Regions from separate parts of the Actinomyces viscosus genome, predicted to be linked through region 2. Evidence: riboswitches for the same ligand, from Rfam matches in the RefSeq annotation. Region 2 holds a riboswitch; the other holds the start of a gene.
The links. Region 2 has a riboswitch for ZMP and ZTP ahead of purH (bifunctional phosphoribosylaminoimidazolecarboxamide formyltransferase/IMP cyclohydrolase). Riboswitches for the same ligand answer to the same signal wherever they lie in the genome.

Region 1 (15,296 bases), 1.4 Mb from region 2:
TCTGACCCCCCTTGAGGATCAGAGACGGCTTGACCCCGAAGAAGGCGGGATCCCACAGCACCAGGTCGGCCCACTTGCCCACCTCCACGCTGCCCACGACCTCGGCGATCCCGTTGGCTCGGGCCGGGTTGATCGTGTACTTCGACACGTAGCGCTTGATGCGCAGGTTGTCGCCGTCCTCCGGGTCCCCGGCGAGCTTGCCGCGCGCCTTCTTCATCTGGTCGGCCACCTGCCAGGTGCGGATGATGACCTCACCGACGCGCCCCATGGCCTGGGAGTCCGACGACGTCATCGAGAACACGCCCAGGTCGTGCAGAACGTCCTCGGCCGCGATCGTCTCCGGGCGGATGCGCGAGTCCGCGAAGGCGACGTCCTCCGGGATGGCGGGGTTGAGGTGGTGGCACACCATGAGCATGTCGAGGTGCTCCTCAGCGGTGTTGCGCGTGAAGGGCAGCGTCGGGTTGGTCGAGGACGGCAGGATGTTGGGGTCCTGCGCCAGGGTGATGATGTCGGGGGCGTGGCCACCGCCGGCGCCCTCGGTGTGGAAGGTATGGATGACCCGTCCGCCGATCGCGCGGCGGGTGTCCTCGACGAAACCGCACTCGTTGAGCGTGTCAGTGTGGATGGCGACCTGCACGTCGAACTCGTCGGCGACCTTGAGCGCCTCGTCGATAACGGCGTGCGTGGCACCCCAGTCCTCGTGGATCTTGAAGCCGACCGCACCGGCGCGCAGCTGCTCGGCCAGAGGCTCCCGGGCCGAGGCGTGGCCCTTGCCCAGCAGGCCGATATTCATGGGGAAGTCCTCGACCGCCTGGAGCATACGGGCCAGGTTCCACGCCCCGGGAGTGATCGTGGTGGCGTTGGTGCCGTCGGCGGGTCCTGTCCCTCCTCCGATCATGGTGGTCACGCCCGAGGCCAGGGCGGTGGCGACCTGGGTGGGGGAGATGAAGTGAATATGGGAGTCGATGCCTCCGGCCGTCAGGATGCGGTGCTCGCCGGCGATCACCTCCGTGGAGGTGCCGATGACGATATCGACGTCGTCCATGATGTCCGGGTTGCCCGCGGCGCCGATAGCGCTGATGACGCCGTCGCGGATGGCGACGTCGGCCTTGTAGACCCCGGTGTGGTCGATGATGATCGCGTTGGTGATGACGGTGTCGGGGATGTCCTCGTCTCGCGTGCGCTGGCCGTTGTGGCCCATGCCGTCGCGGATGACCTTGCCGCCTCCGAAGACGGCCTCGTCGCCACGGTGGGTCAGGTCCCGCTCGATCTGGGCGAAGAGGCCGGTATCGGCCAGGCGGACGGCGTCCCCAGTGGTGGGGCCGTACAGAGCGGCGTGCTCCCGACGGCTGAGTTCCTTGCTCATGATGTGCTCCTGTGCTCTCAGCCCTGGACGGGGCCGTTCGTCTCGCCTGCCAGCCCGAAGACCCTTCGTGCTCCCGCCAGCGCCACCAGGTGGACTGGTCTGGAGTCGCCCGGCTCGAAGCGAACGGCGGTTCCGGCCGGAATGTCGAGGCGGAAACCGCGAGCGGCCTGTCGGTCGAAGGACAGTGCGGAGTTGACCTCGGCGAAGTGGAAGTGCGAACCGACCTGAATGGGACGGTCCCCGGTGTTGAGGACGTCGAGGGTGAGGGTGGGGCGACCCTCGTTGATGGTGATGGTGCCGCTCGCGAGCCGGTACTCTCCCGGGATCATGGCAGCCTCCTGCGAATCGGGTCGTGGACGGAGACGAGCTTGGTTCCGTCGGGGAAGGTCGCCTCCACCTGGACCGCGCGGATCATCTCCGGGACTCCCTCCATGACGTCGTCGTAGGTCAGCAGGGTGGTCCCGTAGGCCATGAGATCCGTGACTGTGCGCCCCTCTCGAGCTCCTTCGAGGATCTCAGCGGTGATGTACGCGACTGCCTCGGGGTGGTTGAGCCGGATCCCTCTGTCCTTGCGTCTTCGTGCCAGGTCTGCGGCGACGACGATGAGTAGCTTCTCCTGCTCACGCGGGGTGAGGTGCATCGGGACTCTCCCAGAGACGGTTCGGAGCGGGCGCATAAGCGCGAGCTTGTCCGCGTGTGACGGACGCTTATAGGCAACGCCTTACGTGTTACGTGAATATTTCCGGTTAGTTGGCGGTGAGGTTCACAGGTGCTTCCGCCTCATCGGTTTCCCGCGTCGTTGCAGGGTGAGGCTGATTGTGATTGAAGTGCCGCCATTCTTCGGCGACTGGGGTCGATGCTGAGGAAAGGAAGGGGCGGGATGCGCGTTGTCGCGCATCCCGCCCCTTGCGGAGGTGGACCTGGCCGTCAGCCCTGACGGGCCTTGAGACGGGGGTTCTTCTTATTGATGACGTAGGTGTGACCGCGGCGTCGGACCACCTTGGACCCCGGCTGCTTGGCCAGGGACCGGATCGAGGCGCGAACCTTCATGGGTGGTTCCTCTCCTTCCTTCTGTGTTGCGAGTGGACGTGGGGCACTGCGGCGGTGGGGCCGCCGTGCCTGCGGGGCTAGCGCGTGCGCTTGCCGTAGCGACGCTCGAACTTCTCCACCCGGCCGGCCGTGTCCAGGATCTTGCCCTGGCCGGTCCAGAACGGGTGCGAGGCGCTGGAGACCTCGACGTCGTAGACTGGGTAGGTGTTGCCATCCTCCCACTCGATGGTCTCCGACGACGTCAGGGTCGAGCGGGTCAGGAAGGCGAAGTCAGCGGACTTGTCGCGAAAGACGATGGGCTGGTAGCTGGGGTGGATCCCAGGGCGCATGGAAGCTCCTTGAACTGTGCGTGAGTGGTTGGGCGGCGGGCGGGATGGCTACCAGGAGGACTTGACGATGCCCGGAAGCTCACCGCGCAGCGCCATCTCGCGGAAACGCACCCGGGAGGTCCCGGTGACGCGCAGGTGTCCGCGCGGGCGCCCGTCCACCGCGTCGCGCCGCCGCAGGCGGGTGGGGGAGGCGTCCCGGGGCAGCGCGTGCAGCGCCGCCATCGCCTCATCGCGCTCGGCCTGGCTCAGGTGAGGGTTGACCGAGGCGCGCTTGAGCTCGGCCCGGCGCTCGGCGTAGCGCGCCACCACGTCCTGGCGCCTCAGCTCGGCGGCGATCTTGGACTTCTTGGCCATCAGCGCGACTCCTTGTACTCCACGTGCCGGCGCACCACCGGATCGAACTTGCGCAGCACCAGCCGGTCGGGGGTGTTGCGGCGGTTCTTGCGGGTGACGTACGTGTGGCCCGTCCCCGCGGTGGAGACCATCTTGATGATCGGCCGCAGGTCCTTGCCGCCCTTGGCTCCGCTCATGACAGCTTCTCCCCGCGGGCGAGCATCTGGGCCACGACGACGTCGATGCCCAGCTTGTCGATCGTGCGGATGCCCTTGGCGGACACCGTCAGGCGCACGGTGCGTCCCAGTGACGGCACCCAGTAGCGCTTGCGCTGCAGATTGGGGTTCCGGCGCCGGGGAGTGCGCTGGTGCGAGTGGGAGACGGACCGGCCGAAGACCGGCCGGGCTCCCGTGACTTGGCAGTAGGTGGTCATGACGAGCATGATATAATAATGATTCTCAATCTCGTCAACTCTGCTGGAGGACCACGTGATCGATCCCTCGGATGACCTCGCCGCCGACCTCTTCGACCGCCCCGACGACCAGACCGAAGCCGACCACCGGCACGCCCTGGCCGTCATCGGCGCCGTCGACCCCGCCCTGCTGGACCTGGTCGACCTCTCCCTGGCCGGCCAGGGCGCCGTCGTCATCCGCGCCGGTCTCCACTTCGGCGACGACGGCGATGAGGACGACGGTAACGACGGCGGTGACGACGGCGGTGACGACGACTTCGTCCGCCTCGTCAGCCACAGCTCGGCCGACGGATTCGACGACGACCCGGTCCGTCTCGACGTCCCCATGCCTCTGACCTGCCCCACCTGCTCCCTGCGCGAGGTGCTGGTTGCCGTCGCCGAGGACCGGGCGGCCCAGGACCCGGGCGGCACCACCGTCATCCTCCTGCCGGCGGCCATCGAGCTCGCCCACCTCCTGCCTCATCTGGCCGAGGACCTGACCGGCACCGAAGTGAGACTGGCCGGGGCCGCCCACGTCCTGGACGCCACCACCGCCTGCGACGAGCTCCTCGAGCACCGCCTGCTGACGGCCTTCCCCGGTGACTGCCGCTGCGCCGGCGCCGTCCACCTGGCCAACCTCGGCTACGCCGACGTCGTCCTGGCCCTGGGGCGCGACGAGGACCCCGCCGGGGCCGACCTCATCGAGCACCTGCGCCCCCACGACGCGCTGCTGCTCCCCGGCCTCGACGCGCCCCTCCTGGAGGCCCTCACCGGTCTCACGCACGACGTCCGCGCCTCCCTGAGCCGCATCCACCCGGCCACCACCAGCGCCTGGGGCGGCCCCGACGACCACGGCGTGTGGACCCTCGACCTCAGCGCCGCCCTGCCCTTCCACCCCGGACGTCTGCGGGCCCTCGTCGTCGACCTCGCCGGCCAGGGCCTGTGCGCCCGCGGCTGCTTCTGGCTGCCCAGCCGCCCCGGCCGGGTCTGCACCTGGGAGGTCGTCGGAGGCGCCCTCAGCGTCGGCGACGCCGGAACCTGGGCGGAGGTCCCGACCGGTCCGTCAGGCGACGTCGTCGGCGTCGGTGGCGGGATCGACGGCGGTGCCTCGGGCGAGCCCCGCTGTCACCTCGTGGTCACCGGCGTCGGGGACGAGGACATGCGCGAGCAGGTGCGGCGCGCCTTCGCCCGCATCCTCCTGCGCCCCGAGGAGATGGCCCAGGCCCTGGCCTGGATCGGCGCCGACGACGGTCTGAGCGACTGGTTCGGCCAGGGGAGCCCGGAGAGCTGACCGTTCGGTCCCGAGGCGGGAGACTCGTGTGACGCGGCCCCGGCCCGGCGCGATAGGCTATGCCCGTCGCGACTGGCGCCGGGTGGATCACCACCGGGGAGCGGCACGAACACGACTCCGGGGTCGCCCGCCTGGGCCACGGATCGCCCACCAGTGCGCGCACCTGAGCCGGCTACGTCGCAGCGTGCGCCCCACACCTGAGGAGAGACATGACCGCGCAAGCCGTCACCCCGTCCCTGAACCAGCCGCTGGCCGAGCTCGACCCCGATATCGCAGAGGTCCTCACCGGAGAGCTCGCCCGCCAGCGCGAGACCCTGGAGATGATCGCCTCGGAGAACTTCGTTCCCCGGGCCGTCCTGGAGTGCCAGGGCTCGGTCCTGACCAACAAGTACGCCGAGGGCTACCCCGGACGCCGCTACTACGGCGGCTGCGAGGTCGTCGACGTCGCCGAGTCCCTGGCCATCGAGCGCGCCAAGGCCGTCTTCGACGCCGAGTGGGCCAACGTCCAGCCCCACTCCGGTGCCCAGGCCAACGCCGCCGTCCTCCACGCCCTGGCCACCCCCGGTGACACCCTCCTGGGCCTGTCCCTGGCCCACGGCGGCCACCTCACCCACGGCATGAAGATCAACTTCTCCGGCAAGAACTACAACGCCACCGCCTACGGCGTGGACGAGACCACCATGCGCATCGAGATGGACCAGGTGCGCGAGGCCGCCCTGCGCGAGCGCCCCACGGTCATCATCGCCGGCTGGTCCGCCTACCCCCGCCACCTCGACTTCGCGGCCTTCCGCGCCATCGCCGACGAGGTCGGTGCCGCCCTGTGGGTGGACATGGCCCACTTCGCCGGGCTCGTGGCCGCGGGCCTGCACCCCAACCCCGTCCCGCACGCCGACGTCGTGTCCACCACCGTCCACAAGACCCTGGGCGGACCCCGCTCGGGCATGCTGCTGTCCAGCCGCGCCGAGCAGTGGGGCAAGAAGCTCAACTCCGCCGTCTTCCCCGGCCAGCAGGGCGGTCCCCTCATGCACGTCATCGCCGCCAAGGCCGTGGCCATGAAGATCGCCGGCACCGAGGAGTTCCGTGAGCGCCAGGAGCGCACCGTGCGCGGCGCCGCCATCATCGCCGAGCGCCTCGGGGCCGACGACGTGCGCGCGGCCGGCGTCAGCCTCGTCACCGGCGGCACCGACGTCCACCTGGTGCTGGTCGACCTGCGCGACTCCTCCCTGGACGGCCAGCAGGCCGAGGACCTCCTCCACACCGCAGGCATCACGGTCAACCGCAACGCCGTCCCCTTCGACCCGCGCCCCCCGCGCGTGACCTCCGGCCTGCGCATCGGCACCCCCGCCCTGGCCACCCGCGGCTTCGGTGACGCCGAGTTCACCGAGGTCGCCGACATCATCGCCGCCACCCTCATCCACGGCGCCGCCGGCACCGCCGACGACGAGACCCTGGCGGCCCTGCGCGGTCGCGTGCGCGCCCTGACCGACGCCTTCCCCCTCTACCCGGGGCTGGCCCAGTGAGGGCCCCCTGGGGAGGACCCGCCCGGGTCCTGGACGGCAAGGCCACGGCCGCCGCTCTCAAGGCCGAGCTCGCCGGCCGGGTGGCGGCGCTGCGCGAGCGCGGCGTCGTCCCCGGCCTGGGCACCGTCCTGGTGGGGGAGGACCCCGGCAGCGTCAAGTACGTGGCCGGCAAGCACTCCGACTGCGCCGAGGTCGGCATCGTCTCCATCCGTGAGGACCTGCCGGCCACCGCCACCCAGGCCGAGGTGGCCGCCGCCGTCGACCGCCTCAACGCCGACCCCGCCTGCACCGGCTACATCGTCCAGCTCCCGCTGCCGGCCGGCATTGACACCAACGCCATCCTGGAGCGCGTCGACCCGGCCAAGGACGCCGACGGCCTGCACCCCACCAACCTGGGGCGCCTGGTGCTGCGGGCCTCGGGGCCCATCGACTCACCCCTGCCCTGCACGCCGCGCGGCTGCATCGAGCTCATGGAGCGCCACGGCATCGACCTGGCCGGTCGCAACGTGTGCGTCGTCGGCCGCGGAGTCACGGTGGGCCGCTCCATCGGCCTGCTCCTGGGCCGCAAGGACGTCAACGCCACCGTCGACATCTGCCACACCGGCACCACGGACCTGGCCGACCACGTGCGCCGGGCCGATGTCGTCATCTCGGCGGCCGGCAGCCCCGGCATCATCACCGCGGAGATGGTGGCCCCCGGGGCGATCGTCCTGGACGTGGGCGTCTCGCGCGTCGTCGACCCCGCCACCGGTAAGGGCCGCATCGCCGGTGACGTCGCCGACGGCGTCGACGAGGTCGCCTCCTGGCTCTCACCCAACCCCGGCGGCGTGGGCCCCATGACCCGGGCCCTGCTGCTGGCCAACGTGGTCGAGACCGCGGAGCGCTCGCTCTGAGGCGTGTCGCCGCTCGCCTGACCGGCCGATAACCTTGAGGCCATGACGGACGAGTCCCACGGCGCCAGCCCCTCCCAGCCCCACCAGCGCAGTCACTCGGCTGAGTCGGCCGACTCCCCGCAGTCCGAGCCGACTCAGCCGGGTGCGTCCCCTGACGAGCCCGGCCGGTCCGGCCTGCGGCGTCGGACCCTGCTGCTGGGCGCGGCCGGCGCTGGTGCCCTCGTCGTGGGGGGAGCGATCCTGGTGCGCTGCTCGTCGGGGCGCAGAAGCACTCCGAGCCCCACCTCCACGGACTCGGAGGCCTCGGCCGCCTACCGCCCCGCCTACCACTACAGCCCAGCCAGGGGGAACCTCGCCGACCCCAACGGCCTGGTCCTCTACGAGGGCGAGTACCACCTCTTCCACCAGCAGGACGGCACCTGGGGCCACGCCGTCAGCACGGACATGGTGCACTGGAAGCGCATGGGCACGGCCCTGGAGCACGACTCGCAGGGCCTGGCCATGTCCGGCAGCTGCGTCGTCGACGGCGCCGACACCTCCGGCCTGGTCAAGGGCGGCGGCATGGTGGCCGTCTACACCTCCACCGAGGACGGTGAGGCCCAGTCCCTGGCCTACTCCACCGACCGGGGCCGCTCCTGGGAGCGCTTCTCCGGCAACCCCGTCATCCCCAACGACGGGCGCAAGGACTTCCGCGACCCCAAGGTCTTCTGGCACGAGGACTCCAAGGCCTGGGTCATGATCGTCTCGGCCGGTGACCACGTCTCCCTGTACCGCTCCACCGACCTGAAGACCTGGAGCCATGCCAGCGACTTCGGCCAGGACATCGGCTCGCACGCCGCCGTGTGGGAGTGCCCCGACCTCTTCCCCCTGACCGACACCAGCGATGGCAGGACCCGCTGGGTCATGACCCTCTCGGTGGGCGCCAACGAGGAGACGGCCGGCTCCACCGCCCAGTACTTCATCGGCGACTTCGACGGATCCGTCTTCTTCCCCGAGGACCGCGAGACCCGTTTCACCGACGCCGGCCAGGACTTCTACGCCGCCCAGAGCTTCGAGCACATCGAGGGCCGCCGCGTGTGGATGGCCTGGCTGGGCAACTGGAACTACCCCTACTCGCTTCCCACCGGGGACTGGCACGGTGAGATGAGCATCCCGCGCGAGCTGTCCCTGACCACTGCCGACGGTAAGCGCACCCTCGTCCAGAAGCCCGTCCCCGAGCTCGACGCGCTGCGCGGCAAGGCGACCGACCTCGGCGGCCTCGCCGCCACAGGCAGCACCGGCTCCGCGGTGACGGACCTGGGCAAGGGCCGCACGGTCGAGATCGACCTGACCCTGGACGTCTCCAAGGCCTCCGAGGCCTGGCTGGGCCTGGCCCGAGGGGAGGTCGACGGCGCTCTCCAGGAGGTGCGCGTCGGCGTCAACGTCTCGGCCGGCACCTTCTACCTGGACCGCACCAACGGCGGGCTGAAGCAGATCGACGGCAAGGACGAGGGCACCACCACCGACTTCGCCCTGCGCCGCGAGGTCGCCTACCACCCCACCGGCTCGACGGTGCGCCTGCACCTCTACCTCGACCGCTCCAGCCTCGAGGTCTTCGTCGACGACGGCGCCACGGTCGGCAGCCTCCTGGTCTTCACCGACCCCGGCTGCCAGGAGATCGTCCTGGGCGCCACGGGCACGGCCACGATCACCTCGGGCAGCCTCACCCCGCTGTCGGCCGCCGTGTAGGTGCGCAGCCGCGCTGATGCGCGCAGCAGAGGCAGACCCGACGACGGGTGGGGGCCGCCGGAACCAGTGTTCCGACGGCCCCCACCATCATCTGGGCGGCGTTCTCGGGTCGCTCTGAGCAGTGGCGCCCGGTCCGCCTGGCCTACCTCAGGCGCTGCGGGCGGGTGTCACCGCCGTTGGTACGGGCCCGGTCCGAGGGGACGTCCCCGAACCCTCCCAGACCGTTGGTCCCGTAGGTACGGTCCACCGAGGTGGTGTCCCCGGAGATGTTGATCTTCACCGTCGGAGCCAGTGATCCTCCGCGCACCGGGTTGTTGTCATGGTTGCCGCCGATGGAGTCGATGAACGACGTCACCAGGCCGCCCGGCATCACGTAGTGCGAGTACGACTGGAAGGTGTACGGGCTCTGGTTCCAGTCGGGCGAGTACGGCTTGCCCGGGTTGAAGTTGAGGTTGATCGGGTTGCCCAGCGCGATACCGGTGCCCTGGTTGAGCGGCTTGTAGTCCGATCGCAGCCCGTCGCCCACGAACCCGTAGACGCCCTCGGGGCCCTGGAGGCCGTCGGCGTAGGTCTCCCGGTGCGAGATCGTGAACAGGTAGTACTTGCCGTCCTGGAAGTAGATCTGAGGCCGCTCGGTCTGGTCGTTGACACAGTTACCACTCAGCAGCGGCGGCAGGTACTCCCACTCGGTCATCGCCTTGTTCTTGGCCCGGGCCAGACCCACGTTGGCCAGCTGGTAGTAGGCGCCGCGCTGGTTGACCGACTCGACCGTCTCGGCCTTGGGATCGCCCTTCTCGTAGCCCAGGTCCTCCTCGGTGCAGGTGGCCAGGGTGGTGTTCTGGCCGGCCTTGGCCGCGGCGTCGACGTACTGCTGCTCACGCACGTAGGCCGAGTTGCCCTCGAAGACCATGTACTCGGTGGGGTCGGAGGGGGCGTTCTGGTCGCGGAAGGTGAAGGGGTCGCGGAAGTTCACGCCCGGGTTCTGCTCGCGGGTCTGGTAGTACTTGCCGTCCGGCACGAGCAGCTGGTGCTGGGTGCGGAAACCGGTGAGCCACACACCGTTCTCGTCGGCGTAGATGCGTCCCTCGGACTGCACGATCCGCGGGTCGTAGGGCTTGGAGGTGCCGTTGTTGTTGTCGGCCTGGCCTCCGCCGTCACCGCTGCCGCCGGTGGTGGTGTTGTAGAAGGCCACCGAGGTGTAGAACATGCGGATCTTGTTGCCCTCCATGAGGCGGGCCGATCCGGACCACTCGGTCTGGGCCGTGAAGCTCTGGTCCTCGAAGATCGAGCCGGAGGCGCCGTCGGGGAAGACGTGGCCGCCGTAGATCCAGCCGCCGTTGGAGCTGTTCGCGCCGTCGGCCGACGAGGTCTGCGTGCCCGCCTTGCGGTAGAAGAAGCCCAGGCGCGCGTGGGTGTGACGGTCGTCGAAGGTGTAGCCGGCGTGCCGGTCGGCCACCAGGGAGAAGGCGATCTCCCAGCCGTTGTAGGAGATCTGGTGGGCGGCGTCATCGGTCAGCGTCCAGGTGTCCCACACCCACACGTCGTCACTCGTGGCCGGGAAGCCGTTGGAGATCTCCGGCATCGTGGTCTGCTCGGGCATCGAGTTGGTGCCCGACGCCGCGTTGGGGTCGGAGACCCGCTGGATCTGCATCGCGTCGGCGCGGGTCCACTTGGCGGTGTAGTCCTCCTCGACCCCGTGGGCCGCACCGGTGTGCTTGGTGGCGTTGGCCCAGCCGGGGTTGTCGGCCTTGAATCCGTTCGCGTCCTGGGCGGCGGCGCCCTGATCGGCGGCGGCGTTCTGGTCGGCCTGACCCGCCTGCCCCTGATCGGCAGCGGCGGCGTTCTGGTCGGCGCCCGCCTCGGGGGAGGCCTCGGCGGAGGCGCTGGCTTCGGGGGAGGGGGTCTCGTCTGCCAGCGCGGTGGTTCCGGTCCCGGCCACCAGGAGTCCGAGCGCCAGCGCCGCGGCCAGTCGTCTGCGACGAGCGCGGAACGAAGTGTGTGTCACGGTCATTGTCCGTACTGTCCTTACTCATGAGGGATAAGGGTGTCAGTGCGCCGTGAGCCGATATTCTTGATCTCCCACTCCCTACCTTAGGGGAACTCGAAGTTCGGGGCACAGGCCTTTGGGCCGTCCATTCAATTCCGTGGACCTCCTACGAAAGACGCATACCCCGCACTTCCAGGGATTATTGAGGTTTCAGGCGTTGCCGGTGATATACCCCACATGACTCCCGGTTACTGGCCGGTTAGTCTTGAATACGTTCTCCGTGAGCTGCCTGGTCTCCCGAGCCTGTCGGTTCAGGTGGTCGCCCGATGCCGGGCGGCCCCGTGTCTAACGGAGATCCTGTGAGTATCCTTCCCATCCGTCTGCGACGGTTAACCGCACCAACAACCGCTTTTCTGGCTGCGCTCGCCCTCGGTGCCGCCGGTACGGCGGTGGCCGCCCCGACGTCGAACACCGCGGGGCAGTCCACCACCTCCCTGCGTGACGCCTCCACGGTGAGCCCCCAGTCCCTGGCCCAGATGATCGCCGGTCCGAACGCGACCGTGACCAACGCGTCCGTCTCCGGTAAGGACGTCCAGGTCGGCACCGTCAAGGGCCTGCCGGGCGACGGCAACGCCATCACCGAGGGCGTCGCCCTGTCCACCGGCTCGCTCATCGACCCCGACCCCACCGCCGACTCCGACGTCGACTTCACCCGCTCCGCGGTCCTGGGCCCCAACGACGCCCTCGACACCACCGGTGACTTCGGGGCCGTCGAGGACCCGGCGGGCCTGGGCCAGGTGGCCGGCACCGACGTCTACGACGAAGCCGTCCTGGAGTTCGACGTGACCGCCACCAGCTCCAACGTCGTCCTCTACTACAGCCTCGGCTCCGAGGAGTACGCCGGCGCCACCGAGGGCACTCCGGCCTCCTGGCAGTCCCGCGGCTACAAGGACCCGCTGAGCATCCAGGTCAACGGCACCGAGTGCGCCTACGTGCCCGGCACCCAGACCGCAGTGAGCGCCTCCACGATCAATGAGTCCTCGAACGCCGACTACTACACCGCCAACGTCTCGGGTCACACGCCCGGCCAGATCCCGGTGGAGTTCAACGGCTACACCTCGGCCCTTCCCTGCCAGGCCGCGGTGACTTCGGGGCAGACGGTGCACGTGCGCGTGGCCATCGCCGACGCCCAGGACGGCCAGCTCGACTCCACCGTCCTGCTGCGCACCCAGGGGCTGGGCTTCACCGACAAGCAGATCACTGAGCCCTGCACCGCCAAGGCCGGCACCTGCGACATCCCCGGGTCCGGCAACGGCTCGAACGGGTCCAACGGCTCCAACGGGTCGAACGGGGCCGGCAACGGCTCGACCACTCCTCCTGGCCAGGGCAAGCCGGGCGTCACCGACTACAGCGCCGCCTCGCCCACCGCGGGAACGAAGAGCGCAGTGGCCGGTCTGCCCCTGACCGGAACCCAGGCCCTCTTCCTGGGGGTTGTCGCCCTGCTGCTTCTGGCCGGCGGTGGCGTGGCGCTCATGATGCGTCGCCGTCGCCTGGCCGGCTCCGAGGCCGACTGAGTCCCCGGCACCGACAGTCTGGGTCGCGTCCCATCGCGCCCGCACGCCTGACGGGGCGAGTGAAGCTCTCTTCACTCGCCCCGTCAGTGCTTGTCGGTGTCAGCTGCTGGTGGTGGCTCAGTCGTCCCGGTCCTGCTTGGAGGCGTGGCGCAGTGCCGCCTCCCTGGCCAGCATGGCGCAGCCCAGGACGCACAACGGCATTGAGGCCAGCCACAGGACGGTGGCGAAGCGGGCCAGAATCGATGTCTGAGCCAGAACGGGGAAGATCGCGGCGATGACGACGACGATCAGCCACAAGCAGATTCGGCGCCGGCTACGGGACTCTGAATCGTCCTCGGCGGTCATGGCCTGCTCCTCTCATCCGGCGATCTCGAACCGACGGTTCTCCAGGCGACCGGCGCGCAGGTCGGTGACAGTTACCGACCTCACCGAGGCCCACCGTGGTCCCTGTCTCAGCCACGATATCAGCCGGGCCACCGCGTCGGGCTCACCCTGGGCCAGGACCTCGACGTCGCCGTCGGGCAGGTTGCGGACCTGGCCCACCACGCCCAGCTCCTGGGCGGTGTAGGCGCAGTGGTAGCGGAAGCCCACCCCCTGGACGGTGCCGTGGACCAGCACGTGAACGGTTCTCACCTTCGTTCCGGCGTCGTTCATGGCCCTATCGTCTCAGGCCCGGGGCCGACCGCGTAGTCTTGCCGCCATGCGTATCGCCACCGTCAACGTCAACGGCATTCGTGCCGCAGCCCGCAAAGGCATGGGGGAGTGGCTCACCGCCTCCGCCCCCGACGTCCTTCTGCTCCAGGAGGTCCGCGCCGACGAGCAGATCGCTGCCGACCTCCTGCCCGGCTACGAGGCCGCCATCTGGCCCTGCCGCATCAAGGGGCGCGCCGGCGTGGGCATCGCCGTGCGCGACGGCGGCCCCGCCGCTCTCGGCGAGCTGCGCTACGGTGTGGCCGCGCCCGGTACCGAGGAGCCCGACGTCGACTCCGGCCGCTGGCTCGAGGCCGACCTGACGCTCACCGGCCTCGACGGCGTCGAGCGGCTCACCGTCGTCTCCGCCTACCTCCACTCCGGTCAGCTCGGCACCGAGAAGATGGACCAGAAGTACGCCCACCTCGAGCTCGTCGACGCCCGCATGGCCGACCTCCTGGCCGCCAGCCGCGACGGCGGGCCCCAGGTCCTCATGGCCGGGGACCTCAACGTGGTGCGCTCCGAGCGCGACATCAAGAACTGGAAGCCCAACCACAACAAGATCGCCGGTGTCATGGACGAGGAGATCGCCCACCTGGAGGGCTGGTTCTCCACCGGCTGGGTGGACGCCTCGCGTCACCTCGTGGGGCCCGAGGAGCAGGGGCCCTACACGTGGTGGTCCCAGCGCGGCAAGGCATTCGACAACAATGCCGGCTGGAGGATCGACTACCAGGTCATCACCCCCGACCTGGCCGAGCGTGCCCGCAGCGTGGCGGTGGACCGCGCCCCCGACTACGCCTCGCGCTGGTCCGATCATGCTCCACTCGTCATCGAGTACAGCTGACCAGCACTGATCTCTGACAGACGGCGGGGGCCGGGAGCCTGAGCGCTCCCGGCCCCCGCCGGTCCGTCAGTAGCGGATCGCGTCGATCGGCCGGATGCGGGTGGCCACGATCGCCGGGATGATGCCCGCCAGGGCGCCCACGGCCGTGGCGGCGATGAGGCCGATGACGGCTGCCATCATGGGGAAGGGCGGGGTCGTGGTCACCGGGATGCCCAGGAAGGCGCTCAGCGGCATGATGCGCATCCCCACGATCGCGATCCCGATGCCGACGACGCCGGCGACCACCGTGGCCACCACCGACTCCAGCATGATGGAGAAGAAGATGCGCCGGCTCGTGGCCCCGAAGGATCGTCGCACCCCGATCTCGTGGATGCGCTGGCGCACCGTCACCAGGGAGATGTTGACCAGGCTCAGGGCGCCCAGCAGCATGACGAAGACGCCGGCGGCCGTGACCACCTTGGTGAAGGTGTCCGCGCTGGAGTTCAGGTTACTGCCCTGGAGGTTGTCCGAGGTCTGGGTCGAGCCCTGGCCGAAGCGGGCGTCCAGGTCCTTCTTGGCCAGGTTCGCCACCTCCTTGGCGCCGCTCTTGCCGGCCCAGACCTCCAGCGTGGGGGAGGGCCGATCGGCGTCCTTGGGCAGCCAGCTCTCGTAGGGGGTGTTGAGGGCGAAGGCGCTGACGGGCTGGGTGCACGGCAGGTCCTTGTCCTGCTCGGGGTCACCGGTGCAGCCGAGGAGGGAGAGGTTCTCCGGCTCCAGCACGCCGACGATCGTGAAGGACGTCTGCACGGGGGAGAAGGAGGTGATGGTGACCGGTCCCGTGAACTGCTTGATCCCCATCTGGTCGAGGAAGCCCTGGGTGACCACCAGGCTCGGGGAGAGGTCGTCCTCGTCCTGCGCGGTGAACCAGCGGCCCTGGGCCACGGTCTTGTGGTGCAGGAGCCCGTAGCTCAGGCTCACGGTCTGGGTGGAGACGGACCGGGCCCCGTCGGGGAAGGAGAAGCGGACGTTGGAGGTGTAGGTCGTTGCCCAGGAGGCGACGTCGTAGCGCTCGACGAAGCTGCTCATCGCCCCCGAGATCCTCGCGGAGGTGGCTGCGCTGGTCGTGGTGCTCGTCCCCTGGCCGCCGGTGCCGCCCGTCGAGCCTCCCGAGGAGCCCGACCCCGCTGAGCCCCCGCTGCCGCTTGCACCGCTGCCGGCGCTCGCGTCCGCGCTCGCCTCGGGGGCGTCGTCGGCCTGGACC
Region 2 (15,296 bases):
CCGCAGCATCCAGGACCACAGCCGCCTGGCCCCTACGCCCAGAGCGGCGGCCACCGGCACCACCGCGACCAGTCCGAGCGCGGTTGCCGGTGACGGACTCGGCGAGGCGACCCCGAAGGTCGGGCGCCCGTGGGAGTGCAGCCAGGAGACGAGCGTGGCGATGACGCACACCGGAACCGCCACGGCGACCCCGCGCCGCCGCATCCCGGCGACCATGACGAGCTCGACGGCGTAGGCGGCCCCGCCCAGCGGCGCGTTGTACATGGCAGCCAGGCCCGCCCCGGCGGCCGAGGCGATGAGGATCGCCCCGTCGGCGCCTCCGATCCCCAGCCGGGCGACGAGACGGGCCGCCACGGCCCCGGCGGCCAGGCGCGGGGCGCCCTCCCGACCCACCGAGTTGCCCGAGCCGACGGTGAGGACCTGGTTGACGGCGTCGACGAACGGGCGCGCGAGCCCCATCCTGGAGGCGGCCCTCCCGGAGGGGTCCGCGACGGCGCTCTCCACATCGGCGACTCCGCCGGTCGCGCGCAGCCACCACCACACGCCGCCGGCGACGACGCCTCCCGCGGCGGGGGCGAGCACGCGCCGCCAGGGCGGGGCGGCGGCCAGGCGCTCCAGGAGCCCGCCGTGGGTGACGCCGTAGAACAGCGACTCGAAGACCTCCAGGAGCAGTGCCATCGCGATCCCGATGAGGCCCGCGGCCACGCCCGCCAGGACGGCGGCCACCAGGAACCGGGGACGGGTCAGCGTGCGCACCCCAGGCACGATACCTGTACCCGCTGATCCGGCCGCGTTCCGGGCGAGCCGTCAGCGCGCCGCGTCGTCGACCGCCTCACCGAAGTCGGGCACGTCCTTGAGCGCCAGGGTCCCGCTGTTCTGGCTGACCAGGCCGATGGCCGGGCGCAGGCCCAGCCACCACTGGTGGCGGGGGCGGCGGTGCTCGCGGTCGAGCTCGTCGTTCATGCGGTCCAGCGGGTGGTGGGAGACCTTGCCCTCCACCAGGCCCACGTAGGAGGCGATCGGCTCGCCGCGCTTGAGGGCGCCGGCCAGCAGGTCCAGCGAGTAGGCGACGAGCTTGGTCGCCATGATCCGGTCGAAGGCCGTGGGGCTGCCGCCCTGCTGCTGGTGGCCCAGGATCGCCTCGCGCACGTCGTAGAGGTCCTTGCCCTCCTCGGCGAAGATGTGGGCCAGGACGTCGGTGGTGTAGTTGACGCTGGCCCGCTCGTTGCGGATGACCAGGTAGAGGCTGCGGCCCGAGCGGAAGGACTCCACCATCCGCTCGGAGTCTGCGGCCAGGCCCTTGAGGGTGATGCCCTCCTCGTTGAGGTAGACCTTCTCCGCGCCGGTGGCGATACCGGACATCAAGGAGAGGTAACCGCACTTGCGGCCCATGACCTCGGCGACGAAGCAGCGGTGCGAGGCCGCCGCGGAGAGCTTGATGGAGTCCAGCGCCGCCACCGCGTTGTTCAGGGCCGTGTCGGTGCCGATGCTCAGCTCGGAGCCGGGCAGGTTGTTGTCGATGGAGGCCGGCACGCACACGATCGGGATCTGGAAGGCGGGGTAGCGGTCCCGCTCGGTGACCAGTCGGTAGGCGCTCAGGTAGGCGTTGTAGCCGCCGATGACCAGCAGGGCGTCGATCTCCTGGAGCTCGATGGCCCGTCCCAGGGCGTAGAGCTGCTCGATGGTGGGCACCTCGCGGCGGGTGCCCAGCTGGGCGCCGCCATCACCGACCCAGCCCTCGACGTCGGCCCAGGTCAGCTCCCGCACATCGCCTTCGAGCAGGCCGGGGAAGCCCCCGTAGACTCCCAGCATCGTGAAATCGTGGTCGAGGCCCAGACGCACGGCCGCGCGCGCCGCCGTGTTCATCCCCGGGGCCAGGCCGCCGGCGTGGATGATGGCGACCCGCTTGGGACGGTCGCAGGCCGACGGCGTCGAACCCGCATCGGTGGCCGGCTCGGCGGGAGGCGTGGACATGGTCTCGAACAGCTCGAGCATCTTGCCGAAGCTGGCCCCGCGGGCCTGGATCGCCCCGAGGTAGTCATGGGCGGACACAAGGTCCTTGACGGCGCGGGTAGCCGCGATCTGCTCCATCATCGGCAGGCGGCGGATGCGGTTGTGGCGCTCGGCGATGATGACCGGCTCGCTGCCAGGCTCCATGGCCACCACCTCGCGGGCGGCGGCGCAGCCCAGCAGCGTGGACATCCAACGGTCGTAGGCGCTGGGGCGGCCACCGCGCTGGACGTGACCCAGGATGGTGACGCGGGCGGCCTCACCCAGATTGTCGGCAATGACCTGGCGGACGTCGTCGGCACTGATGCGGTTGCCCTCGCGGTCGGTGGCGCCCTCGGCGACGATCACCATGGACTCGCGGCGTCCGGCCTCCCGGCCCGCCTTGAGCTTGGAGCACATGTCCTCCTCCCAGTCCTTGCCCGGGGGGAGCTCGGGGACCAGGACGTAGTCACAGCCCCCGGCCACGGCCGCCATGAGGGCCAGGTAGCCGCAGTGGCGGCCCATGACCTCCACCACGAAGGTGCGCTGGTGGGAGGCAGCTGTTGAGGAGATGTCGTCGATGGCCTCCAGGATGCGGTGGAGGGCGGAGTCGGTGCCGATGGTCATGTCGGCGCCCACCAGGTCGTTGTCGATGCTGCCCACCAGGCCGGTCACCATGAGGACGGGGTGGGCGGCGGCCGTCTCGGCTGTGATCTCGCCCTTGGCGACGAGCTCCTCGAGCAGGGAGGGCCAGTTCTTGCGGAACTCGTTGGTGCCGGTCAGGGACCCGTCCCCGCCGATGACCACGAGCCGGTCGATGCCGTGCTCCAGGAGGTTGCGGGCGGCCGCCAGCTGGCCGGCGCGCTCACGGAACTCCGCGGAGCGGGCGGTGCCGATGATGGTGCCCCCGCGCTGGAGGATGGAGCCGACCGAGTCCCACTCCAGGGGACGGATCCCGTCACCACCGGCCACGGCGCCGGCCCAGCCCTCCATGACCGCGTAGGGCTTGGCCCCCAGGCGGATGGCGGTGCGCACCACTGCCCGCACGGCCGCGTTCATGCCCTGGGCGTCACCGCCGGAGGTGAGGACCCCGATGCGCAGGGGCTCGCCGTCCAGGCCGAGGACCGGGCCGGGCGACGAGTCGGTGGGGGAGGGGGCGGTGTCTGGTGACATGGCGGCTGGCATGTGGGGTCCTTCCCTGGGGTCGCCGGTGGGCCTGGCTCCCGGCGTCGGCCGGGAGGGCATCAGCCCTTATTGTTGCTGGTGAGCGCCGCCACGTCATCCGCCTGTGGTCCCAGGAGCGTTTCCTTGCTGCGGCGTCCGCGCATTCGTCGGTTCCAGGTGAACCTCCAGGAGGAGGGGAGCGATGTTGTCCCCCTGCTTTGGGAGCAGGGGGACAGTAGGTCCACGGGCTAAGGAGTTTACCGGTCGCTGCGGGCGCGGAACCTGTGGGCCTCGGCGTCGAGGACGCGCTTGCGTCGTCGACCCCACCGCCTGCCGCTCCAGAGGCCGAGCAGCACCACGGCGCCGACCAGTGCGCTCGTTGCCGTCAGTGCGGGCATAACAATTCTCCCTTCCCATGATGCTAAGTGGGGTCGTTGGTGACTTATGAGGCCTATTTGTCGAGTGCGGAAACTGCCCTAGCTTTATGGATCGGAGGTGATGTATTTGAGCTTGTGGATTACTCTCGTGAAACACGAGTGTAAAAATGTCTCCTAACGGAGGTGATTATAGTGGAGTTTAAACGAGATTATTTTGTGAGTCGGTAGGGGAACTTGTTTGCCTGGATGAAGGTCTCGAATGCTTGTCGGGTTTGGGGGAATGTGGCTCTTTGGTGGTTGCTGATACTGTCCTTTGCTTCTTTCCAGACGTGCTCGATGGGGTTCTCGTCGGGGCTGTAGGCGGGTAGGTTGATCAGGTGGATCCTCTCGAGGTTCTTGATGGTCTTGAGGCTGTTTGTGAGCTTTGCTGAACGGTGCCAGGAGGCGTTGTCCCACACGATGACGATCTTCTTCTTGTCGGGGTGCTTCACGGTCAGGTCGATCAGGGCCTGGGTGATGGTGCCGGTGTCCTGCCAGTCGAGGGTCATCAAGTCGACGGTGCCGTCGGTCTCGTGCAGGAAGCCGATGTAGGACTGGGCCTGGCGGCGGCGGTCGACCTCCAGGCGGGCGGCGTCCCCCCGGCGGATCCACGCCCTGCGCACGATCGCCTCGTGCTCGATACGCACCTCGTCGGCGCACACCACCATCACCTCGGGATCGGACCACTTGCGGACGATCTCGGAACGGATCTGGCTCATGCGCTGGTCAACGTCCGCCTGGGGCGGGCGGCGCTGGTCAACGGTCTGGGGGCGGTGGAAGGACAGGCCCGCCATGTGCAGCAGGAACCGGTAGGAGGCGGCAGAGGCGTACTCCACCTCGAAGTGGTCGTAGACCCAGGCCGCCAGATGGGGCACGTCCCAGAACCCGATGGGCAGGCCCTGCTCCGACGGGGGCCGGGACAGTACCCCGGCCACCTCCTGGCGCTGGGTGGCGGTGAGCCTGGAGGCGTTGAGGTTGCCGGCGTGACCGGTGTGGATTGAGGCCAGGCGGTACCGGTTCCACTCCCGAGCCCAGCTGCGCACCGTCTCGGGCGTGCGCTCGACGACCTGGGCCACGACCGCGGTATCCACACCCTTGGACAGCAGCACGACCGCCTCGGACTTCAAACGCATCAACCTGTAAGGCGCCTGGTGCTTATAGCCCTGCAAAACAGTCCACTCATCATCACTAACCACGACCCTGTCCATCCCAGCATGATATTCCGCCCTCGACCCGAGAGCTCACACGAAACGCCGACAACACAAGAGACGACAACAAAAGAAGCCAGCACCAGCAGCCAAGCACCCCACGAGAAAGCGACACCCCCACATCGGACGCCCCACGAATACCCGATCACCAACCCAACAACAAAACCAGCAACACGAATCTTGTTTTAATCACACTATAAGAGGAGTGTGCGTCGTTGCATGAATCTGCTCCTTGTGTTTGTTGTGCTTCGACGTAGGATGAGTTCGATAGAACTCATCGTCTATTATACACACAGAATCGGTTTCTGTGGTGTCGTTGTGGAGAATTTGTGCATATTCAAAGGTTGTTCTACCCCTTCTTTAAGGTGTTTCGGAAAGGTGTTGTAGAAACTACAAAACTACCATTACTTAAGTTGTGGTAACCTACAAAATTAATTGATGCAACAACTAGATGTTAATTTTCCTTATAATTTGTCTTGATTAGATTATGGTTGATGGGGAGATTTTCAGCTGAGAAGATCAATGACTTCGCCAATGATGTGTACATTCCTGACCTCTCCCAGTCCCTGTGGGAAAAGTACGTTCTCGACGGCGCTCGTGGCCGGCGGAGGCCCCGGTGCGCACGCCCCGCCGTGAGACGCTGCGACCACGCTGGGTGAGACGCCGCCGCTTCGCGCCCGTGTCCGCCCTCCCAACCGGCCACTGGGACGTTAGGCTCAATACCGGTGCCCGCCCGGCCGACGTCGGCCCGCGCCCTCAAGCCATCCACATGCCCCGAGAGGATCAGCTGCATGGATCTCTACGAGTACCAGGCCAGGAACCTGTTCCGCCAGCACGGCGTCCCCGTGCTCAACGGCGCCGTGGCCACGACCCCCGAGGAGGCGCGCAGCGCCGCGCAGTCCCTCCTCGACGCGGGTAGCGAGCTGGTGGTCGTCAAGGCCCAGGTCAAGACCGGCGGCCGCGGCAAGGCCGGCGGCGTCAAACTCGCCCGCACCGTTGAGGAGGCCGAAGCCCGCGCCCGCGACATCCTGGGCATGGACATCAAGGGCCACACGGTGCGCGCCGTCCTCATCTCCGACGGCGTCGACCTCGACGCCGAGTACTACTTCTCCATCCTCCTGGACCGCACCGAGCGCCAGTACCTGGTGATGTGCTCGCGCGAGGGCGGCATGGACATCGAGACCCTCGCGGCCGAGCGCCCCGAGGCCCTGGCCCGCATTGGCATCGACCCGCTTCAGGGCATCACCCCCGCCGTCGCCCACCGGATCGTCGAGGCCGCAGGCTTCGAGGCCGGCCCCCTGGCCGACGAGGTCGCCGCCGTCATCGAACGCCTTTGGGAGGTCTTCACCGCTGAGGACGCCACCCTCGTGGAGGTCAACCCCCTGGTCAAGGCCACCGACGGCCGCATCATCGCCCTGGATGGCAAGGTCACCCTTGACGACAACTCCCGCTTCCGCCATCCCGCTCACGCCGAGCTCGTCGACTCCACCGCCACCGATCCCCTGGAGGCCCGTGCCCGCGAGGCCGGCCTCAACTACGTGCGCCTGGAGGGGCAGGTCGGGGTCCTGGGCAACGGCGCCGGCCTGGTCATGTCCACCCTCGACGTCGTCGCCGGGGCCGGCGAGCGCCACGGCGGCATGAGGCCCGCCAACTTCCTCGACCTGGGCGGCGGCTCCTCGGCCGAGGTCATGGCCACCGGTCTGGAGGTCGTCGCCTCCGACCCCCAGGTGCGCGCCATTCTCGTCAACGTCTTCGGTGGCATCACCTCCTGCGACACCGTCGCCCAGGGCATCGTGACCGCCGTCGAGTCCCTGGGCGGGCTGCCCAAGCCCGTCGTCGTGCGCCTGGACGGCAACAATGCCGGCACCGGTCGCGCCATCCTGGCTGACGCCGCCATTGAGGGCGTCACCGTCGTCGACACCATGGACGGGGCCGCCGACGTCGTCACCGCCATCGCCGAGCAGATCAGCGGCCGGCCCGCTGGCAAGGAGGCCTGAGACATGAGCATCTTCCTGACTGAGACCGACCGCGTCATCGTCCAGGGCATGACCGGCTCCGAGGGCCGCAAGCACACCACCCGCATGCTCTCGGCCGGCACCAAGGTCGTCGCCGGCGTCAACCCCCGCAAGGCCGGCACCACCGTCACCTTCGACGTCGCCCCCATCGGCCCCGGTGCCGGTGAGGTGCAGGCCGGAACCGTCGAGGTCCCCGTCTACGGCACTGTCGCCGAGGCCAGGCAGGCCACCGGCGCTGAGGTGAGTGTCGTCTTCGTCCCGCCCACCTTCGCCAAGGGCGCCGTCGTCGAGGCCGTCGACGCCGGTGTGCGACTCGTCGTCGTCATCACCGAGGGCATCCCGGTGGCCGACGCCACCTGGATGCGAGCCTACGCGGCCGACCGCGGCGTCCAGATCATCGGCCCCAACTGCCCGGGCATCATCTCCCCGGCCCGCTCCAACGTGGGCATCACCCCGCCCGACATCACCGGCCCCGGCCCCCTGGGCCTGGTCTCGAAGTCCGGCACCCTGACCTACCAGCTCATGCACGAGCTGTCCGACCTGGGCTTCACCACCTGCATCGGCATCGGCGGGGACCCGGTGGTCGGCACCACCCACATCGACGCCCTGGCCGCCTTCGAGGCCGACCCCGACACCCGCCTGGTCGTCATGATCGGCGAGATCGGGGGCGACGCCGAGGAGCGGGCCGCCGCCTACATCCGCGAGCACATGACCAAGCCCGTCGTCGCCTACGTCGCCGGCTTCACCGCCCCCGAGGGACGCACCATGGGCCACGCCGGCGCGATCGTCTCCGGCTCCTCGGGCACCGCCGAGGCCAAGAAGACCGCCCTGGAGGCCGCCGGCGTCCGCGTGGGCCGCACCCCCAGCCAGACCGCCGAGATCGCCCGTGACCTCTACCGCAGCCTGGCCGATGAGGTGAGCGCTTGAGCCCGGAGCGGTCGCGAGTCACTGCCCTGACGTCCTGGACCCTGTGGTCCCTGCGCGTGGGGATCGAGTCGGTCGGACTGACCTGGCTGGTGGTGGTGCTGCTGACGGTCGCCGTGTCCATGGCGACCTCCAGCCTCAGTGCCGCGGCCGCCCTGAGCACGGGCGAGGCGCTGCGCGCCGGAACCGCCCTGTGGAGCCTCGGCTTCGGGGGGATGATCACCTCGTCCTCCCAGGACCAGGGGGCTCTCAGTCTGCCGCTGTTGGGGCTGACCCTGGTGCAGGTGGGCTGGACCTGGAGCTGCGTGCGGCGCGCCCGCCCCACCCGCCCGGCGGCCGGGGCGGCCATCGTCGTGGCCTCCGCAGCCGCCGCCGTCCTGGCCTGCCTGACCGGCCCCAAGGGGCTGGAGACCTGGCCGGCCGTGGGTGGTATCGCCGCGATCACGGGCGCCGTCGTGGGCATCCAGCTCCAGCGCTCCGGGAACGGCTGGCCGGCCCTGACCCGATGGTGGGAGCGCCGCCCCCACTGGGTCGGCCCGGCCCTGTCGCTGGCCTACGGGGCCGCGCGGGCCCTGGTGCTGCTCAGCCTCCTGGTGGCGGCCGCGGCCGTCTTCACCGGAGCCGGTCGGGTCTCGGTCCTGCACGACGCCCTGGCCGGGGGCGGCTTCGTCTCGATGGCCGGCCTGGTCCTGCTCCAGCTCGGCTGGGTGCCGACCCTGCTCGTCTGGGGCTGCTCCTGGCTCATCGGCGCCGGCTTCTCCGTGGGCACGGGGACGGTCTTCGCCCCCGACCGTGTGGTGGCCGGCCCCGTACCCACCCTGCCGCTGCTGGGACTGCTGCCGACGGCGCCCCTGAGCACCGTGGGCCTGTGGCTCCCGCTCGTGGTGACGGCCGGGGCGATGGTGGCCGCCTGGCGGCGTCGATCGGTTCTCAACGCCCTGAGGGTGCGCTACGCCGTCAGCGCCGCCGGTCTCGCGGCCGTCCTGGTGGCCGGCGGCGTGGGCCTGCTGTGCCTGGCCGCCTCCGGCTCCGTGGGCCCCGGCCGGATGACCGACGTCGGCCCGCAGATCCTCTACACGGTGATCCTCGTCCTCGTGGAGGTCGGGGTCGGTCTGGCCGCCATGGCGGTCCTCGCCCACCCCTACACGCGCACCTGGGCCCGGGGCGCCCTGCCCGAGTCGATCCTGCCGGCCTCGCGCTCCCAGGAGCCGGCCGAGGCCGATCGCAGCGACGAGGAGGACGAGGCCTAGCGCCGTCGGATCCTTCAGGCTTAGCGGGCCGGGGCGTCCGCGCTGCTCAGGGCGCTGATCGCCGTGTCCACGCCGTCGATGAGCTCGGGCGTCACCGCGAGGCTGGCCGACCCGGCCCGATAGGTCATCCCGGGGATGGGGGTGTAGAGGACGTTCGCCTCCAGGCTCGCGCGTCCCTCCTTGAGGGCCTGCCACAGCTCGGGGGAGTCGTGGAAGAAGCGGGTGACGCGCTCGTCGGTGGCCAGGTGCTCCAGGACGTTGTCGGCCGACTTGTGCGCCGCCCGGCCCGGCAGCCGGCGAGGAGGAATGTCGGTCTCGTCGTCGTCATCGATGGTGGGGGCCGCCCCCTGGTACTCGACGACGACCAGCTGGGCCCCGTCGGGGGACAGCGCCAGGGCGTGGACCGGGCTGTCGACCGGCCGCTGGTCGATGGCGCTGCCGCGGAAGGCGTCGGTGATGCGGAAGCCCTCCAGGATGGCGAACTGCTCGCCGTTGCCGGTGTTGAGCCGGCGCGAGAGCCCGAGGATCTCGGCCTGCTGCTCGGCCACCGAGGCGGCCAGGTCGCGCATCTCGCCGACCACGCGCGAGTCGGCCCCGGAGTCGGCCAGCTCGGCGACGGTCTCATCGAGCCGGCTGGGCGCCAGGGCGTCCACACCGACGACGCCCAGGGACTCGGCGAGCTTCTGAAGACGCGCGATATCGGCCTCGACCGCCACCTGTCGCTTGGTGCGCGCCGTGAACAGCTCCTGGCTCTCGGAGAAGCTCTCGGCGACCCGGATCCGCCGGTTGACCGAGAGCTCGGCGGCCAGGTCCGTGCCGCCACCGGCCGGGCTGGCGCTCAGGGCCGAGCGCGGCATGTAGGTCGTCGCGAAGTCCAGCAGGCTCAAGGCCGCCTGGCCGGGGGTGAGAGTGACCAGGTAGCCCGCCAGGCTCCCGGACGACGGCGCCGTGCTGATGCGGCGCCCGGGTGCACCCAGGGTCAGGAGGAGTGAGAGGCTCAGGGCGGCCACGGCCAGGGCGCCGATCGCGTAGAGGAGCCCCTGGGTGCCGCTCAGGGCGCCCCACCACTGGGAGAACAGGCGCGGCAGCGCCGAGAGGAACAGGTCGTCCGCGGTCTCCTTGAGCCCGGGGGGCAGCTGCCAGACGGTGCGCACCTCGTAGATGCAGCACAGCAGGAACAGCACGACGCTGACCACGAGGATCCCCAGTCTGAAGCCCTGACGGGCGTTCGGCTCGGCCCCCGGCGTCGTGGCCTCCATGGCGTCCGCCCTGACGCCGCGCACCTGCTCGGCGGTGGCCCTCCCGGCCCGCATGGCGTAGAGGCGGCCCTGACGCAGGTCGCCGTAGGCGCCCCAGGTGACGGCCAAGTCTCCCCAGGTGAAGTTCGCCAGCGCCACCACCGAGACGATGAGGGCGCGCACGAACGGCGGCGCCTCGGTGAGGTTGGGGTAGCGGGGAGCCGGCGCCCCGGCCACCGTCCAGCCGTGCACGCCGGCGTAGGCGCGGCGGTGAGCATCCAGGAGCAGGCAGGCGGCCATGAGGATGACGGACAGCGGGATGGTGCTCAGACCCCCGCCGTTGATGCGCCACAGGAACATGAGCAGCGCCGGGAAGCCGCCGCCGGAGTCGCTCTGGCCGAGCTGCTGGGCGATCCGGGCGGTGTAGGTGGCGTGGTCGCTGACCGACTGCAGGATGACCACCGTCGGCAGGATCCAGGCCACGATCCGCAGCCACACGAGGTTCCTGGCCCCCTCGAAGGCCGGCGAGTCCTTGAGACGCCACAGCGTGATCGCCAAGGCCACCGCCATGGTGATGTTGGCGGTGCTCACCTGGTAGCTGACGGCCAGGACGTTGCTGTTCTCCTGGGTCATGGACCCCGAGGTCCACGGGTTGAAGGAGAAGGGCAGACGCCCGTTGCCCAGGACCGAGGAGAGCATGCTGCTGTTCTCAAGCGCCCGGATGCCGTCGTTGATGGCCGTCAGGCCGGCGCCGGCGGCGAAACCGAGCAGGGCCCAGTCGGAGGCGGCCAGGCGGCGCATCCGGCCCGGTGCCAGGAACACCACGAGGACCAGGGGCACCAGCGGGCTGAGCACCTCCAGGGCGACGGTCAGAGCGATACTCATCCCGTTGCCCATGACGGACAGTCCCGCCCGGGTGCGCACGGAGCTCATGATCATGGCCACGATGAGCGACCACACGGCGCCGACGCCGTACATGAGGACCACCGAGCGCCAGCTGATGGTCCGGGTACGCGACAGCAGGGTCACCACCATGAGGCACACGGCCATGAACGCCGCCGGCACGGCCGCGTAGGCCAGTCGCGGCACCATGACCAGGGCGGCGATGAGCAGGGGGATCATGAGGGCGTAGGCTCCGCGCACCACCAGGTTCAGAGCGCTGGATAACCCCGGGTGGCGGCTCCACCAGCGCCGGTAGGCGGAGGCGGCCTCCTGCCACCGCTCGGGAGGAACTCCGCGGTATACCGGTGTTGCTGCGATGTTGATGGGCGCAGTCATGCTGTGGACTGTATGACGTATCTAAAGCCGCTCGCAAGGAAACGGGCCGTTCGGTCGGCCGGTTCACCGGTGATGTCGCTGCCGGTGAACCGGCCGACCGAACGTTGAGTGAGCGCCGGGTGAGCGTCCAGCGAGTTCGTCAGGCGCTGTAGGTCCTGCCGGTCAGGGTCTCCACGGCGAGGCGGCCCAGGGCATTGGCCGCCAGGGGGCTGTCACCGGTGAGCAGGAGGCGGTCGCGGTGGACCTGGCCGCTCATACCATCGTTGACGATGGTCAGGCCCTGCTGCTTGAGACGCTCGCCCAGCATCCAGGTCAGCTGCCCGGGCAGGTAGCCGATCTCCACGTTGGCGCCCTTGTCCAGGGCGTCGGGGAAGACGCACAGCGAGTAGCCGGCGAAGTAGGAGGCCCCCTCCTCGTCGGTGGCGGCGCACAGGGCGGCCGGGCCGTGGCACAGGGTGATGACCGGGCGGTCGTTCTCCAGCGCCCACACCAGGGTGTCCTTGATGTCGGCGCTGTCCGGAACGCCGCCGCCCATGGCGCCGTGGCCGCCGGGGATGAACACCGCGGCGTACTCGGAGTCCTCACCGAGCTCGGTGGCGACGACGTCGGCCAGGCGCTTGGGGTGCTCCAGGGCGGGCAGCAGGCCCTCGTAGGCGGTCTTGACCGCCTCATCCTTGGCGGGGAACGCCCACATCTCGAACTTCGCCAGGTTGCCTGACAGCGTGGCCACCTCGACCTCGTAGCCGGCGGCCTGCAGGTGCATGAGGGGCAGCAGGGTCTCCACCGGGTGGTTGCCGGTGGAGAACAGCTTGCCGCCCTGCGTGGGCAGGTAGCGCTCGTCCACGGCGATGGCCAGGATCTTGCGGGGGCCGGAGGTGACCTGGGGCGCCCCGACGGCGCCGTCGAAGTCGGTCCTCGCCGGGACGTACTGCCCCAGCGAGTACTCGGAGGGGAAGAAGGCGTTGTGCTCGGCCCGGTCCGGGACGGAGGTCTTGGAGGCAGTCATACTCATCAACCTCTCCTCTAGTTGATCGGACTAAAATAGGAGTAAAGTAAAGGTAACTGATGGTGCAAGTGCGCGCTGGGTGGGCCCCGCCGGATTCTTCGAGAGCGATCAGCGGCGCCGGCGGCCCTGACGGATGGATAAGACGCGGATCCCTCCACCTGGAACCAGGCCCGGAATCGTCTCCAGAAACGCACCCGGAGCTGCCCTCGGAGCCACGCCCGGACACGAGTCCCGGGATCGCTGGGACCGCTGCGAGTCAGGCGCGTGAGCGGATCCACCCGATAGGATGGGGGCGGCCGCAACTGGCGAGGGTGGGGCACCACCGGGGAGTGGCCGAGGCCGTCCATGAACGGGACGTCGCCCGCCTGGGCGTCCCGCACCCTCACGCCGCACCAGGAGCGCCATGTCCCCGTCGTCGTCCTCCCAGTCATCTCAGCCGGACCAGACCGTCAGCCAGCCCGCCGCGGAGGCGGTTCCCACCACCCCCGTCCCCACCGAGGGCCTCGTCAGCCCCGACCGCCTCCCCGTGCGACGCGCCCTCGTCTCCGTCTACGACAAGACCGGCCTCGTCCCACTCGCTCACGCCCTGGCCGACGCCGGCGTCGAGATCGTCTCCACCGGCTCCACCGCCGCCACCATCGCCGCCGCCGGCCTGGCCGTCACCCCGGTGGAGGAGGTCACCGGCTTCCCCGAGTGCCTTGAGGGACGGGTCAAGACCCTCCACCCGGCCGTCCACGCAGGCATCCTCGCCGACCGCCGCAAGCCCGACCACCTCGACCAGCTCCAGGCCCTGGGAGTGACCCCCATCGACCTGGTCGTGGTCAACCTCTACCCCTTCAGCGACACCGTCGCCTCCGGCGCCCCCTTCGACGCCTGCGTCGAGCAGATCGACATCGGCGGGCCCACCATGGTGCGCGCCGCCGCCAAGAACCACCCCGCCGTCGCCGTCGTTACCAGCCCCGCGAGCTATGACGACGTCGCCGCCGCCGTACGCGAGGGCGGCTTCACCCTGGCCGCCCGACGCCGCCTGGCCGCCGAGGCCTTCGCCCACACCGCCGCCTACGACGCCGCCGTGTCCACCTGGCTGGCCGGGCAGGTCGAGGCCGACGCCGCCGGCGTGGCCGATGCCGAAGGCGACGGTTCCGGCGAGCCGGCCGCCCTGCCCGCCTACGTCGGCGCCGGCTACGAGCGCCTGGCGAGCCTGCGCTACGGGGAGAACCCCCACCAGCGCGCCGCCGTCTACCGCACCGCCGGGGCCGGCGGGGGAGTGGCCGGCGCCCGTCAGCTCCACGGCAAGGCCATGAGCTACAACAACTACACCGACACCGACGCCGCCGTGCGCGCCGCCTACGACCACGGAGACGCCGTGACGGTCGCCGTCGTCAAGCACGCCAACCCCTGCGGCATCGCCGTGTCCGCCGCCGGCGACGTCGCCGAGGCTCACCGCAAGGCCCACGCCTGCGACCCGGTCTCCGCCTACGGCGGCGTCATCGCCACCAACGCCACCGTCACCGCCGAGATGGCCCGCCAGATCAAGCCGATCTTCACCGAGGTCGTCGCCGCCCCCGCCTTCGACGACGAGGCCGTGGAGATCCTGTCCACCAAGAAGAACCTCCGCCTGCTCGTCGTCGAGCCCCCTCAGCGCGAGGGCTACGAGATCAAGCAGGTCTCCGGCGGCGCCGTCATCCAGGAGCGCGACGTCCTGAACGCCCCGGGCGACGACCCGGCGACCTGGACCCTGGCCGCCGGGCCCGCCGCCGACGACGCCCTGCTGGCCGAGCTCGCCTTCGCCTGGCGCTCGGTGCGCGCCGTGCGCTCCAACGCGGTCCTCCTGGCCCAGGACGGCGCCACCGTCGGGGTGGGCATGGGGCAGGTCAACCGCGTCGACTCCTGCAGGCTGGCCGTTGAGCGCGCCAACACCCTGGGCGCCCGCTCCACCGGCGACGCCGCGGCTGGCGGCTCCCAGAAGGAGAAGGGAGCCGTCGGCGGGGCCGACGCCGCCGAGGTCCTGGGCGAGGCGGGCAGCGCCGCCGTCCCGGAGCGCGCCCGCGGGGCCGTGGCCGCCTCCGACGCCTTCTTCCCCTTCGCCGACGGCCTCCAGGTCCTCATCGACGCCGGGGTGCGCGCCGTCGTCCAGCCCGGCGGGTCCATTCGCGACCAGGAGGTCATCGACGCCGCCCAGGCCGCCGGCGTCACCATGTACCTCACCGGCACCCGGCACTTCGCCCACTGACGACCGAGGCAGGGGGCACCGAGGCGGGGGATGGGGGAAGAAGGTCGTGGACCCGCGCCCTGGTGCGCCGATAGGCTCTCCACCGTGACTCACGACCCGCATCCCCGGCAGGCCGAGCACAAGGAGCCCTACCGCACCATCTGCGTCGTTCTCGTGGCCATCGGCCTGGCGGCGGTTCCCGCCATCGCGCTGCTGGGACACCGCCGTATCGCCGTCCTGTGGGCGGCCACCGGGATCCTGGCGCTGGCCATCGTCCGGATCCAGCGCCCCGACGGCACCTGGCTGGCGGCGCGCAGCCGCCTGTTCGACGTCGTCTTCGGCATCGGCCTGGCCGCCGTCCTGTTCCTCCTGTCCCCGTACGTCAACCTGCCCCACGTCCTGTGAGCGGCGGTCCCACACCACCGGCAGCGCTGATTTCTCCAGTCGTTCCGTTCACGCGACTGACTGTGATCTGATCCCTCAGAGTGCCCATTTCCTGGTCCCGGGCGGCGCCGCGACCGATCGGTATGGCACGCTGAGCCCATTGAAGACGTCTCGTCACCTCGTTTCGCACCCTGAAGGTCCCCTATGACAAG

Region 1: it holds a riboswitch for ZMP and ZTP, as region 2 does, so the genes downstream of both, glyA (serine hydroxymethyltransferase) here and purH (bifunctional phosphoribosylaminoimidazolecarboxamide formyltransferase/IMP cyclohydrolase) in region 2, are expected to answer to the same signal.

The regions. Positions count from the first base shown of each region.
Region 1 covers NZ_LR134477.1:145,472-160,767, forward strand. The annotation lists gene ureC (urease subunit alpha) at 1-1,366, opposite strand, end outside; gene EL340_RS00695 (urease subunit beta) at 1,384-1,695, opposite strand; gene EL340_RS00700 (urease subunit gamma) at 1,692-2,006, opposite strand; gene ykgO (type B 50S ribosomal protein L36) at 2,294-2,416, opposite strand; gene EL340_RS00710 (type B 50S ribosomal protein L31) at 2,494-2,745, opposite strand; gene rpsN (30S ribosomal protein S14) at 2,794-3,099, opposite strand; gene rpmG (50S ribosomal protein L33) at 3,099-3,275, opposite strand; gene rpmB (50S ribosomal protein L28) at 3,272-3,511, opposite strand; gene EL340_RS00730 (GTP-binding protein) at 3,567-4,820, shown strand; ZMP/ZTP riboswitch at 4,879-4,964, shown strand; gene glyA (serine hydroxymethyltransferase) at 5,030-6,340, shown strand; gene EL340_RS00740 (bifunctional methylenetetrahydrofolate dehydrogenase/methenyltetrahydrofolate cyclohydrolase) at 6,337-7,233, shown strand; gene EL340_RS00745 (glycoside hydrolase family 32 protein) at 7,276-8,961, shown strand; gene EL340_RS00750 (glycoside hydrolase family 68 protein) at 9,104-10,972, opposite strand; gene EL340_RS00755 (choice-of-anchor L domain-containing protein) at 11,308-12,522, shown strand; gene EL340_RS00760 (hypothetical protein) at 12,640-12,867, opposite strand; gene yccX (acylphosphatase) at 12,880-13,176, opposite strand; gene EL340_RS00770 (exodeoxyribonuclease III) at 13,223-14,056, shown strand; gene EL340_RS00775 (ABC transporter permease) at 14,123-15,296, opposite strand, start outside.
Region 2 covers NZ_LR134477.1:1,554,718-1,570,013, reverse strand. The annotation lists gene EL340_RS06745 (chloride channel protein) at 1-756, opposite strand, end outside; gene EL340_RS06740 (6-phosphofructokinase) at 808-3,174, opposite strand; gene EL340_RS06735 (IS630 family transposase) at 3,740-4,702, opposite strand; gene sucC (ADP-forming succinate--CoA ligase subunit beta) at 5,569-6,774, shown strand; gene sucD (succinate--CoA ligase subunit alpha) at 6,778-7,719, shown strand; gene EL340_RS06720 (cell division protein PerM) at 7,716-8,966, shown strand; gene EL340_RS06715 (hypothetical protein) at 8,987-11,482, opposite strand; gene hchA (glyoxalase III HchA) at 11,622-12,494, opposite strand; ZMP/ZTP riboswitch at 12,777-12,866, shown strand; gene purH (bifunctional phosphoribosylaminoimidazolecarboxamide formyltransferase/IMP cyclohydrolase) at 12,892-14,721, shown strand; gene EL340_RS06695 (DUF3017 domain-containing protein) at 14,806-15,105, shown strand; gene EL340_RS06690 (dicarboxylate/amino acid:cation symporter) at 15,289-15,296, shown strand, end outside.